3 regions of the Streptomyces sp. NBC_00080 genome follow, and region 3 is predicted to be linked to each of the others. Evidence: riboswitches for the same ligand, from Rfam matches in the RefSeq annotation. Region 3 holds a riboswitch; each other region holds the start of a gene.

Region 1 (3,980 bases), 2.1 Mb from region 3:
TGCAGGTGCCGGCCGCCTGCTGCTGGGCGGAGGAGCCCTCGGCCGTGGAGGTGTCGCCGGTAGGGGTGTCGCCCGAGGCGTTCACGGACGCGCAGCTCAAGCTCACGACCTTGGTGACCGTGGCCTGCTGGGTCTGCCGGTCGAAGCCGACTCCGGTGCGCTCGTGCGCCGGGGCTCCGCCGGGCCACAACACCACGAGCCCCACCAGTACCGCGGCTCCGAACGGGACGAGGATGGCCGCGATGACCTTGCGCAGGTGCTGGGAGACGGGGGCGGCCGGGCCATGACTGTGGCTGTGCGAATGCCCGTGCCCGCCGTCGGAACCGGAGCCGTGCCCGTCGCCCGGGCCGTGCCCGCCACCCTGGCCATCGCCGGGACCGCTACCGTGCCCGCCGCCATGACCGCCGTCGTGACTCCGTCCATGACCGTGTTCGCGGTCGAAGCCATATCCGTCACCAGAACCGGAGCCGGGATCGGAACCGGAGCCGGGACCACGTTCAGGACGAAGGCCCTGACCAGGACGAGGGCCGGAACCATGGTCGGGGCCGTACTCCTGCCCGGGCACGGACCGATCCCGGTACCCGTCGTTCCCGCGGTCGTCCCCGTACCCGCGACCGTCCCCGTATCCCTGGTCGTTCTCGGGTCCTTGCCCGTTCCGGTATTCCTGCCCGCTCCGGTATCCCCGGCCGGTCCCGGGCCCTGGACCGCTTCCATAGCCCCGGCCACTCTCCGACCCCGACCCTGACTGCGCTCCTGGCCCCGGCTGCGGCCCCGGCCTTGCCCCGCGGCCCTCGACCGGGCCGGGCCCTTGGCCGTCGGGGGTTCCAGCGCGTCTCAGCCCGCCGAGCCCGCCTGCGTATCCCGGCCCGTGGTCGGGACTGCGCGGGTGATCGTGACCGTTGCTGAAGTCGCGATCGCCTCTGGGGCCGCTGCCAGGACCGCTTCCAGAGCCATTGCCGGAGCCATTGCCGGGGCCGCTGGCGGCGCCCGGTCGGTGGGGCGGCTCGGGCGGCGGATACGGGGGCTGGTGTGTCGTGGTCACCGACCGATCATCGCAAGAACGACACGGGCCCTCTGTTCACCGCGCCAGAATTGACGCTAGCGTGGAGGCAACCTTTGCACACGCGGGAGCTCGGAGCACCGGGCTGAGAGGGCGCTGACCTCCGTCTTCGCGATGTTTCACGTGGAACGTCTCTCGAATCGAGTGATGTTTCACATGAAACATCGGCAGACGGTAGCCGCTGCGTCGACCGCCGAACCTGTTACCGGGTAATGCCGGCGTAGGGAGTAGGTCTCATGACCAACAAGGACGCACGCACGCCTGCCTTCACGCAGAACGCGACCAGCGAGAGCACGGTCGACGTGAATGTCGCGGAGGCCGGGAAGTCCATCGGCTGGCACAAGGGGTACGTCGAGGGCACTCGCTCCGATCTACAGGTGCCGGTTCGTCAGGTGCATCTCACCAACGGGCAGTCGGTCAGCCTGTACGACACCTCCGGCCCGTACACCGATCCACTCGTCGAGACCGACGTCCGCAGGGGCCTGTCGCCGTTGCGCGAGAACTGGATCATCGCCCGGGGCGACACCGCGGAGTACGCGGGCCGGCCGGTCCGCCCCGAGGACGACGGTCTCAAGCACACCTCACCGCGCGGCGGTCTGCGCAACCTCGACGCGGTCTTCCCGGGTCGGCCGCGCCTGCCGCGCCGTGGGCGGAACGGCGAGGCGGTCACCCAGCTCGCGTATGCGCGCCGGGGGGAGATCACGCCCGAGATGGAGTTCGTGGCCATCCGGGAGAACGTCTCCCCCGAGGTGGTTCGCGAGGAGATCGCGGCGGGCCGCGCCGTGCTGCCGGCCAACGTCAATCACCCGGAGATCGAGCCGATGATCATCGGCAAGCGGTTCCTGGTGAAGGTCAACGCCAACATCGGCAACTCGGCGGTGACGTCCTCGATCGAGGAGGAGGTCGAGAAGATGACCTGGGCGACCCGTTGGGGCGCCGACACGGTCATGGACCTGTCGACTGGCCGCAACATCCACACCACCCGCGAGTGGGTGCTGCGCAACTCCCCCGTCCCCATCGGCACGGTGCCGCTGTACCAGGCGCTGGAGAAGGTCGACGGCCGCGCCGAGGAACTGACCTGGGAGATCTACAAGGACACCGTCATCGAGCAGGCGGAGCAGGGCGTGGACTACATGACGGTCCACGCCGGCGTCCGCCTTTCGTACGTCCCGCTCACCGCCAACCGCAAGACCGGCATCGTGTCCCGTGGCGGCTCGATCATGGCGGCCTGGTGCCTCGCGCACCACAAGGAGTCGTTCCTCTACGAGAACTTCGAGGAACTCTGCGAGATCCTCGCCGCCTACGACGTCACGTACTCGCTGGGCGACGGCCTGCGGCCGGGTTCCATCGCGGACGCCAACGACGCGGCGCAGTTCGCGGAGTTGAGGACACTCGGGGAACTCAACCGGATCGCGAAGCGTTTCCATGTTCAGACGATGATCGAAGGCCCGGGCCATGTCCCGATGCACAAGATCAAGGAGAACATCGACCTTCAGCAGGAGATCTGTGATGAAGCTCCGTTCTATACGCTCGGCCCGCTGACGACGGACGTCGCGCCGGCGTACGACCACATCACCTCCGGCATCGGCGCCGCGATGATCGCCTGGTGGGGCACGGCCATGCTCTGCTACGTCACGCCCAAGGAACATCTGGGCCTGCCCAACCGGGACGACGTCAAGACCGGCGTCATCACCTACAAGATCGCCGCCCATGCAGCCGACCTCGCCAAGGGGCACCCCGGTGCGCAGGAATGGGACGACGCGCTCTCCGACGCCCGCTTCGAGTTCCGCTGGGAGGACCAGTTCAACCTTGCCCTCGACCCGGACACGGCACGGGAGTTCCACGACGAGACACTCCCCGCTGAGCCGGCGAAGACGGCGCACTTCTGCTCGATGTGCGGGCCGAAGTTCTGCTCGATGAAGATCAGCCAGAGCATCAACGAGCGGTTCGGCGGCGGGGCGGCCGACGGGGCCTCGGCGGAGGAGATCGCCGAGGGCATGCTGGAGAAGTCGAAGGAGTTCGCGGCGAGCGGGAACCGGGTGTACCTGCCGCTGGCTGACTGACGTAGTCGGATCGGCGCTGTCCCCCGAGGTCAGAAGCCTGGCCGGCAGCGGGATGGGGACAGCGCCATCAGCGACCGTCACGGAGGGGGAGGGACGACGTTGTTGCGATCGGGGGAAGAGGGACCTTGGAGTGGGTGAAGTCGACGGCGCCGGTCCGGTCATTGGCCTGGCAGGGCGATGAGCTGGTCGATGCGGTGGGTGGCCGGGCGTGGAGCACCGATGGTGTGGAGCGCCGGACGGCCACCGATCACGGTCCCGGCTTCGACAGAAGCGTCGTCTCACCGTCCGGCCGCTACAGCGTCGTCCATGCGGAACGGGGGCCCGAAGCGCTGTTGCTGGAGGGAACGCAGCCCCTCCGTGTACTGACGCGCAGCCAGGATCACGCTGAGGACTACGACTACCCCGTGGCCCTGGGGGTCCTGAGGGACGGCCGGGAGATCCTGGTCCACTGTCCGGAGGAGTACAACGTTCTCGAGATCGAGGACGTGGCGTCAGGACAGCGGCTCACCACCGGCGCGCGCGAACCGAAGGACGTGTTCCATTCCCGGCTGTCGGTGAGCGGGGACGGACGGCACCTGCTGGTGGCCGGCTGGGTGTGGCATCCGTACGGGATCGTCGAGGTCTTCGATCTGGAGAGCGCGCTGGCGGACCCGGCCGTACTGGACGGGCGCGGGGTGTTGCCGATGCAGCCGGGGATCGACGCCGAGGTGGAGTCGGCCTGTTGGCTCGACGACGACCGACTGGCGGTGGCGACCGGGGACGAGTCCCTCGACGACGAGGAGGTCGCCTCGCTCGGACCTCGTCGGATCGGAGTGTGGTCATTGTCCCAGCGCGCGTGGCTGCACCGGAGCCCTGTC
Region 2 (3,980 bases), 4.1 Mb from region 3:
GCGGCTGTCCAACATCGTCTTCATGGGGATGGGCGAGCCTCTCGCCAACTACAAGCGGGTCGTCGGCGCCATCCGCGCGCTCACCGACCCGGCTCCGGACGGGCTCGGGATCTCGCAGCGGGGCATCACCGTGTCGACGGTCGGGCTGGTGCCGGCCATCCACCGGTTCTCCGACGAGGGCTTCAAGTGCCGGCTCGCGATCTCCCTGCACGCGCCGGACGACGAGCTGCGCGACACCCTCGTCCCCGTGAACACACGGTGGAAGGTGCGCGAGGTGCTGGACGCCGGATTCGAGTACACCGAGCGGTCCGGGCGCCGGCTGTCCATCGAGTACGCGCTGATCCGCGACATCAACGACCAGGCCTGGCGTGGTGACCGGCTGGGAAGGCTGCTGCGCGGCAAGCCCGTGCACGTCAACCTCATCCCGCTCAACCCGACTCCGGGCTCGAAGTGGACGGCGTCCCGGCCCGAGGACGAGAAGGCGTTCGTCGAGGCGATCGCCGCGCACGGAGTGCCGGTCACGGTGCGGGACACCCGTGGCCAGGAGATCGACGGGGCGTGCGGTCAGCTCGCGGCCACCGAGCGGTAGTCTGACCCCGGTATCAGGTACGACGTATCGGGTATCAGTACGTTCGTATCAGTACATCTTCATATTCCGACAGGGGAGCGCCACAGCGCTGAGAGTGCGGGAGAGTCCGCAGACCCTCTGAACCTTGCCCAGGTCATTCTGGGTAGGAAGTTCGGTCATCACTCAAGCTGTTGCGCCCTGCCCGGGCGCCTGTGGAACCTTCCGCGGGTGCCCGGGCAGGGCCGCGTCTCTTCCTGGTCAACCCCAGGAGGAAATCCAGTGCACACCAGGACGTTCGTGGCCGCGGCCGTCGGCCTCGGCCTCGGCCTCGGCCTCGTCACGCTGTCCGCCTGCGGATCGTCGGACGACGACGGTTCGGCGGCGCAGTCCAAGACCGTCACCCTCGTCAGCCACGACTCGTGGGCCGTCTCCAAGAACGTGCTCGCGGACTTCGAGAAGAGTTCCGGCTACCAGGTGAAGGTCCTCAAGGACGGCGACGCAGGTCAGGCCGTCAACAAGGCCATCCTCACCAAGGACAACCCGCAGGGCGACGTCTTCTTCGGCGTCGACAACACACTCCTGTCGCGCGCCCTCGACAACGGGCTGTTCCAGTCGTACGAGGCGAAGGGCGCGGACCAGGTCCTGCCCGCGTACCGGGCCGATCAGAAGAAGCACCGGGTCACGCCCGTCGACACCGGTGACATCTGCGTCAACTACGACAAGGCGTACTTCAGCGCGCACAAGCTGACCCCGCCCGCCTCCTTCGACGACCTCCTGAAGCCCGCGTACAAGAACCTGCTGGTCACCGAGAACGCCGCCACCTCCTCGCCGGGCCTCGGCTTCCTGCTGGGCACGGCCGCCGAGTACGGCGACGAAGGCTGGGCGGACTACTGGAAGAAGCTGAAGGCCAACGGCGTGAAGGTGGTCGACGGCTGGGAGCAGGCCTACAACGAGGAGTTCTCCGGCTCCGCGGGCGGAAAGAAGGCGGGGGCCGACCGGCCGCTCGTCGTCTCGTACGCCTCCTCGCCGCCCGCCGAGGTGATCTACGGCGATCCCAAGCCGACCACCGCCCCGACCGGCGTCTCCACCGGCACCTGCTTTCGCCAGGTCGAGTACGCGGGTCTGCTGAGCAACGCGGCCAACCCCGAGGGCGGCAAGGCGCTCCTGGACTTCCTGCTCACCAAGGAGTTCCAGCAGGACATGCCGCTCAACATGTTCGTCTACCCGGTGCGGGAGGGGGCCGCGGTCCCGGCGGAGTTCACGAAGTACGGCCCGCAGGCCAAGGACCCCGAGACGCTGGACCCGGCGAAGATCGCCGACAACCGTGACGACTGGGTCAAGTCATGGACCTCGCTCGTACTGAAGTGACCGGGCGCGCGGCCCGCACGGGGAACGCGGCGCGGCTCGGACTCATGGCCGTGCCCGTCGCGTTCTTCGCGGTCTTCTTCGCCTACCCGGTCGCCGCGATCGTCGCCCGGGGGCTCGGCTCCGACGGGGGCTGGCGCTTCGGGCGGCTGTGGGACGTGCTCGCGCAGTCCGACATCCGGCACGTCCTGTGGTTCACCACCTGGCAGGCGCTGGCCTCCACCGCGCTGACGTTCCTGGTCGCGCTGCCCGCCGCGTATGTCTTCGCCCGCCTGGCGTTCCCGGGCAAGCAGGTGCTGCGCGCCGTAGTCACCGTCCCGTTCGTGCTGCCGACGGTCGTCGTCGGCACGGCGTTCCTGGCGCTCGTCGGGCGCGGTGGGCTGCTCGACGACCTGTGGGGCGTACGGCTGGACACCACGGTGTGGGCGATCCTGCTGGCGCACGTCTTCTTCAACTACGCGGTCGTCGTACGGACGGTGGGCGGGCTGTGGTCGCAGCTCGACCCGCGGCAGGAGGAGGCGGCGCGGATGCTCGGTGCGTCCCGCCTGACGGCGTGGCGCACGGTCACCCTGCCCGCCCTGGGGCCCGCCGTCGCGGCCGCCGCGCTGATGGTCTTCCTCTTCACCTTCACCTCCTTCGGCGTCGTGCAGATCCTCGGCGGCCCCACGTTCTCCACCCTCGAGGTGGAGATCTACCGGCAGACCTCCGAGATCTTCGACCTGTCCACGGCCGCCGTCCTGACGATCGTCCAGTTCCTGGCCGTCGGCGCGATCCTCGCGGTGCACGCCCGGACCGTACGCAGGCGCGAGAGCGCGCTGCGGCTGGTGGACGCGTCGGTGACGGCGCGGAGCCCGCGCGGCGCCGGGCAGTGGGCGCTGCTCGCCGGAGTGCTCGGCACGATCGCCGTGCTGCTGGTGCTGCCGCTGGCGGTGCTGGCGCAGCGCTCGCTCGACGCGCCCGACTTCGCCTACTACCGGGCGTTGACCAGCGACGACGGCAACGTCTTCCTGGTCCCGCCGATCGACGCGATCGGCAACTCGCTGCAGTACGCCGTCACCGCGACCGCGATCGCGGTGGCCATCGGCGGGCTCGCCGCGGCCGCGCTCACCCGACGGGACGCCGGACGGCTGGTCCGCGGCTTCGACGCGCTGCTGATGCTGCCGCTGGGCGTCTCCGCGGTGACCGTCGGCTTCGGGTTCCTGATCGCGCTCGACGAGCCTCCGCTGGACCTGCGCGGTACGTGGATCCTGGTGCCGCTCGCGCAGGCGCTGGTCGGCATCCCGTTCGTCGTACGGACCATGCTGCCGGTGCTGCGGGCCGTGGACCAGCGGTTGCGGGAGGCGGCGGCCGTGCTCGGGGCGTCGCCGTGGCGCGTGTGGCGGGAGGTCGACCTGCCGATGGTGTGGCGGGCGCTGCTCGTCGCGGCCGGGTTCGCCTTCGCGGTGTCGCTGGGGGAGTTCGGGGCGACGGTGTTCATCGCGCGGCCCGACAACCCGACGCTGCCGGTCGCCGTGGCGCGGCTGCTCGGGCGGGCCGGCGAGCTGAACTACGGCCAGGCGATGGCCCTTTCGACGATTCTGATGGTGGTGTGCGTGGTGGCGCTGCTGGTGCTGGAGCGACTGCGGACCGACCGGACGGGGGAGTTGTAGATGCTGCTGGAACTGGAGCGCGCCACCGTGCGGTTCGGTGGACGGCCCGTGCTCGACGCCGTCGATCTCGCGGTGGCCGAGCACGAGGTGGTGTGTGTGCTGGGACCGAGCGGCAGCGGCAAGTCGACGTTGCTGCGGGCGGTGGCCGGGCTCCAACCGCTGGACGCCGGACGGGTGCTGCTCGACGGACGCGACCAGGCGGGGGTGCCCGCGCACAGGCGGGAGCTCGGCCTGATGTTCCAGGACCATCAGCTGTTTCCGCAGCGGGACGTGGGCGGCAACGTCGCCTTCGGGCTGAGGATGCACGGCATGCCCAGGATCCGGCAGGCCGAGCGGGTGGCGGAGCTGCTCGAACTGGTCGGGCTTCCGGGCGCGGCGGGCCGTGCGGTGGCCGCGCT
Region 3 (3,980 bases):
TGCCCTTGTCACGCAGCTGGACGATGTCGACACCGCCCGCGAGCACCGCGTCCAGGAACTCCGGGAGGTCCCCCTGGCGGGTGCGGGCGTCCGTGCAGAGGTACAGCAGGGCGTCGGCCAGGCCGGTGCGGGCGGTGTCGGGCATACGAAGGTCCCCCCAGTGCGATGGCGTACGGGAGCGAGCGCCCCCGTACGCCGCGTGTGTCGGTCCGGATACGCGGGTCAGACGGCGAGCGCCTGGGCGCGGCGCTTCACCTCCGTGCCGCGATTCTCACTCAGGGCCTGCGCGGGGGTGCCGGGCAGGCTCGGGTCGGGGGTGAAGAGCCACTCGATCATCTCTTCGTCCTTGAAGCCGTCGTCCCGCAGCAGGGTCAGGGTCCCGACCAGGCCCTTCACCACCTTGTCCCCGTCGATGAAGGCGGCGGGGACGTGCAGCGCGCGGTTCTCACCACGGCGCACGGCGATGAGCTGGCCGTCCTTGATCAGCTGCCGGACGCGGATCACGTCGACATCGAGCATCTCCGCGATGTCCGGCACGGTGAGCCAGGCGGGGACGAGAGCATCGGTCTTTGCGTCAATCTCGGTCACGGGAACAAGCCTGCCATCTGCCGCTGACAGTCGGAAACCGAGCCGGTCCGACCAGGCGCTCAGGCCGCCGCCGTCGCCGCCTTCAAAGGCCTCGCAGGGTCCGCGAGGAGCCGGGGGTTCATGGGCGTGCCCGCCTGGATCAGCCGCTTGCCCTGGGCGAGGTCGCGCGCCCGGCCCACCGCAAGCAGGGCGACCAGCCGGTCCCCGCGCAGCCAGCACACCGACCAGGCGGGTCCCGACGGGTCGCCGCGCCACAGCACGCGGTCGGCGCCGGCGTGGTGTCCGGCGTACTGGACGAAGCGGCCGAACTGCTCGGACCAGAAGTACGGGACGGGGTCGTAGACGGCCAGGGGTTCGTCGGTGGCGGCACCGACGATGTTCGTCGCGACCGTGCGCGGTCCCTGGAGGGCGTTGTCCCAGTGATGCACGAGGAGCCGCTCGCCGTACCGCCCCGAAGGGAAGGAGGCGCAGTCGCCGACCGCGTACACATCGGGCACGGAGGTCCGCAGATGGACGTCCGCCACGACCTCGCGGTCAGCGCCGAGCGCGACGCCGGAGCCCGCCAGCCATGCGGTGGCGGGGCGGGCGCCGATGCCCACCACGACGGCTCCTGCGGGCAGCCGGGAGCCGTCGTCCAGGACGACCGCACCGGGCTCGACGCGCTCCACGCGCGCGTGGGTGCGCAGCTCGATGCCGCTGTCGGCGTACCAGGCGGCCATCGGGGCGGCGACCTCGGCGGGCAGGGCCCCGGCCAGCGGCCGCCCGGCGGCCTCGACGACGGTGACCGCGCAGCCGGCCTCCCGCGCGGCCGTGGCGAACTCGGCGCCGATCCAGCCGGCGCCGACGACCACGATGTCGTGCTGCCGGGCGAGTACGGGCCGCAGCCGTTCGGCGTCGTCCAGGGTGCGCAGCAGGTGCACGCCGGGCACGCCCTCGGCGCCGGGCAGCCGGATCGGTTCGGCGCCGGTGGCGAGGACGAGGACGTCGTAGGGGACGGGCCCGGCCTCGGTGTCCAGTTCGTGGTCGGCGGGACGAAGGCCGCTGACCTCGCGGCCGAGCACCAGCTCGATGCCGAGGCCCTCGAAGTCCACGTCGAAGGCGGAGCCCTCGGCGTTGCCGAGCAGGACGGCCTTGGACAGCGGGGGCCGGTCGTAGGGCTGGTGGGGCTCCGCGCCGATCAGCGTCACCGTGCCGTCGAAGCCCTGTTCACGCAGGGCCACGGCGGTCTGCACCCCGGCCATGCCCGCGCCGACGACCACCACGCGCCGCCCGGACGGACCGCCTTCTTCCTGCCTCTGCTCGCTCACCTGATCACCTTAGACGGCTGACAAATCGTCAGTCAGCCGTCGTGCGCCGTGACCTGCTCCACAACGCTGGTGCCGCTGCCCTCCTGCGACTCCCACGCCCAGCTCTCCTCGAGCCGCACCCGTCCGTCGCCCAGCTCCACGACCGTCGAGACGCAGTGCCCCGAGGACGTCGTCCCGTCGTGCTTGAGCTGTACGTACCGGAAGTCGAGCCGGTCCCCTTCCCGGGTACCCACCAGATGCCCGCGTACGACATCACCGCCCGCGTACTCCGCCCAGATCTCGCCACCGCGCTCGTGGTACGTGAAGCGGGTGCGGGTGCCGACCTGGCCCGGGGCCTGGTCGGCGACGGGCGCGAGGACGAGGCCGTCCAACGAGCGGGGCATGACGAAAGGCTCCCTTACAGAGGCGCCGGACCACGGGCTAGGGTGGCCAACCTAGAGCACACGCGGGAGTCCGGACGCACCGGGCTGAGAGGGAGGCTGGCGGCCTCCGACCGTCGAACCTGATCCGGGTCATGCCGGCGAAGGGAGGGGCTGGACGCCCATGTCGTCTCCACGTACGTCAGACGTCCTCGTCATCGGGGGCGGGATCATCGGGCTGGTCACGGCCTGGCGGGCCGCGCAGCGCGGCTTCGCCACGGCGGTGGTCGACCCGGCACCGGGCGGCGGGGCCGCCCAGGTGGCGGCCGGGATGCTGGCCGCCGTCACGGAACTGCACCACGGCGAGCAGACCCTGCTCGCCCTCAACCTGGCCTCCGCCCGCCGTTATCCGGAGTTCGCGGCCGAGCTGACGGAGCTGACCGGGCACGACCTCGGCTACCGGCGCTGCGGCACGCTCGCGGTCGCGCTGGACTCCGACGACCGCGCCCATCTGCGCGAACTGCACGCACTCCAGCAGCAGTCGGGGCTGGAGTCGGAGTGGCTGTCCGGACGGGAGTGCCGGCGCCTGGAGCCGCTGCTGGCGCCCGGGGTGCGGGGCGGGCTGCGGGTCGACGGCGACCACCAGATCGACCCGCGGAGGCTGACCGCGGCGCTGGTGGCAGCGTGCGAGCGGGCCGGGGTGGCCTTCCACCGCGTACGGGCCGAGCGACTGTCCGTCGTGGGCGAGCGCGCCACGGGAGTCGTCACGCCGGACGGTACGGCCCTGGAGGCGGGGCAGGTGGTGCTCGCCGGCGGCAGCCTGAGCGGACGGCTCGCGGGGGTGCCGCAGGACGTGCTGCCCCCCGTACGGCCGGTGAAGGGCCAGGTGCTGCGGCTGACCGTGCCGCCGCGGTACGCGCCGTTCCTGAGCCGGACCGTGCGGGCCGTGGTGCGCGGCAGCCAGGTCTATCTGGTCCCCCGGGAGAACGGCGAGCTGGTCGTGGGCGCCACCAGCGAGGAGCTGGGCTGGGACACCACGGTGACGGCGGGGGGCGTGTACGAGTTGCTGCGCGACGCCCATGAACTGGTCCCCGGGATCACCGAGCTGCCGCTCACGGAGACGCGCGCGGGGCTGCGGCCCGGGTCCCCGGACAACGCGCCGCTGCTCGGACCGACGGAGCTGGCGGGGTTGCTGCTGGCCACCGGCCACTACCGCAACGGCGTGCTGCTGACGCCGGTGACGGGTGACGCGATGGCGCACGCCCTGGCCACCGGGGAGCTCCCGGACGAGGCCCGTCCCTTCACGCCCCGGCGCTTCGGCGCCGCCGCACTCTCGGAGCAGCCCGCATGAACGCCCAGGACAACGCCCGGGGGAACGCCCGGGAGAACGCACCCGTGCATGTCTCGGTGAACGGAGAGCGGCGCGAGTTCGCTGCCGGTACGGCCCTCGACAGCGTCGTACGGTCCCTGACCCCGGCGCCCTCCGGGGTGGCCGCCGCGCTCAACGAGACCGTCGTCCCGCGCGCGCAGTGGCCGTCCACGGCGCTGCGCGACGGTGACCGGGTGGAAGTCCTCACCGCGGTCCAGGGGGGCTGAGCCATGGCCGACGATCCCTTCGTCCTCGCAGGCAGGTCCTTCTCGTCCCGTCTGATCATGGGCACGGGGGGTGCGCCCAGCCTGGAGGTGCTGGAGCGGGCGCTGGTGGCGTCCGGGACCGAGCTGACGA

Evidence for each region. Region 3 has a riboswitch for thiamine pyrophosphate ahead of thiO (glycine oxidase ThiO). Riboswitches for the same ligand answer to the same signal wherever they lie in the genome.
Region 1: it holds a riboswitch for thiamine pyrophosphate, as region 3 does, so the genes downstream of both, thiC (phosphomethylpyrimidine synthase ThiC) here and thiO (glycine oxidase ThiO) in region 3, are expected to answer to the same signal.
Region 2: it holds a riboswitch for thiamine pyrophosphate, as region 3 does, so the genes downstream of both, OHU34_RS12420 (thiamine ABC transporter substrate binding subunit) here and thiO (glycine oxidase ThiO) in region 3, are expected to answer to the same signal.

What each region holds. Positions count from the first base shown of each region.
Region 1 covers NZ_CP108235.1:4,837,752-4,841,731, forward strand. Annotated here, with positions in the region: gene OHU34_RS21670 (YibE/F family protein) at 1-565, opposite strand, end outside; TPP riboswitch at 1,115-1,304, shown strand; gene thiC (phosphomethylpyrimidine synthase ThiC) at 1,297-3,123, shown strand; gene OHU34_RS21680 (hypothetical protein) at 3,258-3,980, shown strand, end outside.
Region 2 covers NZ_CP108235.1:2,855,840-2,859,819, reverse strand. Annotated here, with positions in the region: gene rlmN (23S rRNA (adenine(2503)-C(2))-methyltransferase RlmN) at 1-589, shown strand, start outside; TPP riboswitch at 651-756, shown strand; gene OHU34_RS12420 (thiamine ABC transporter substrate binding subunit) at 848-1,936, shown strand; gene OHU34_RS12415 (ABC transporter permease) at 1,912-3,582, shown strand; gene OHU34_RS12410 (ABC transporter ATP-binding protein) at 3,583-3,980, shown strand, end outside.
Region 3 covers NZ_CP108235.1:6,950,872-6,954,851, reverse strand. Annotated here, with positions in the region: gene thiE (thiamine phosphate synthase) at 1-145, opposite strand, end outside; gene OHU34_RS30930 (Rv2175c family DNA-binding protein) at 223-588, opposite strand; gene OHU34_RS30925 (FAD-dependent oxidoreductase) at 648-1,895, opposite strand; gene OHU34_RS30920 (hypothetical protein) at 1,928-2,278, opposite strand; TPP riboswitch at 2,331-2,441, shown strand; gene thiO (glycine oxidase ThiO) at 2,439-3,605, shown strand; gene thiS (sulfur carrier protein ThiS) at 3,650-3,850, shown strand; gene OHU34_RS30905 (thiazole synthase) at 3,854-3,980, shown strand, end outside.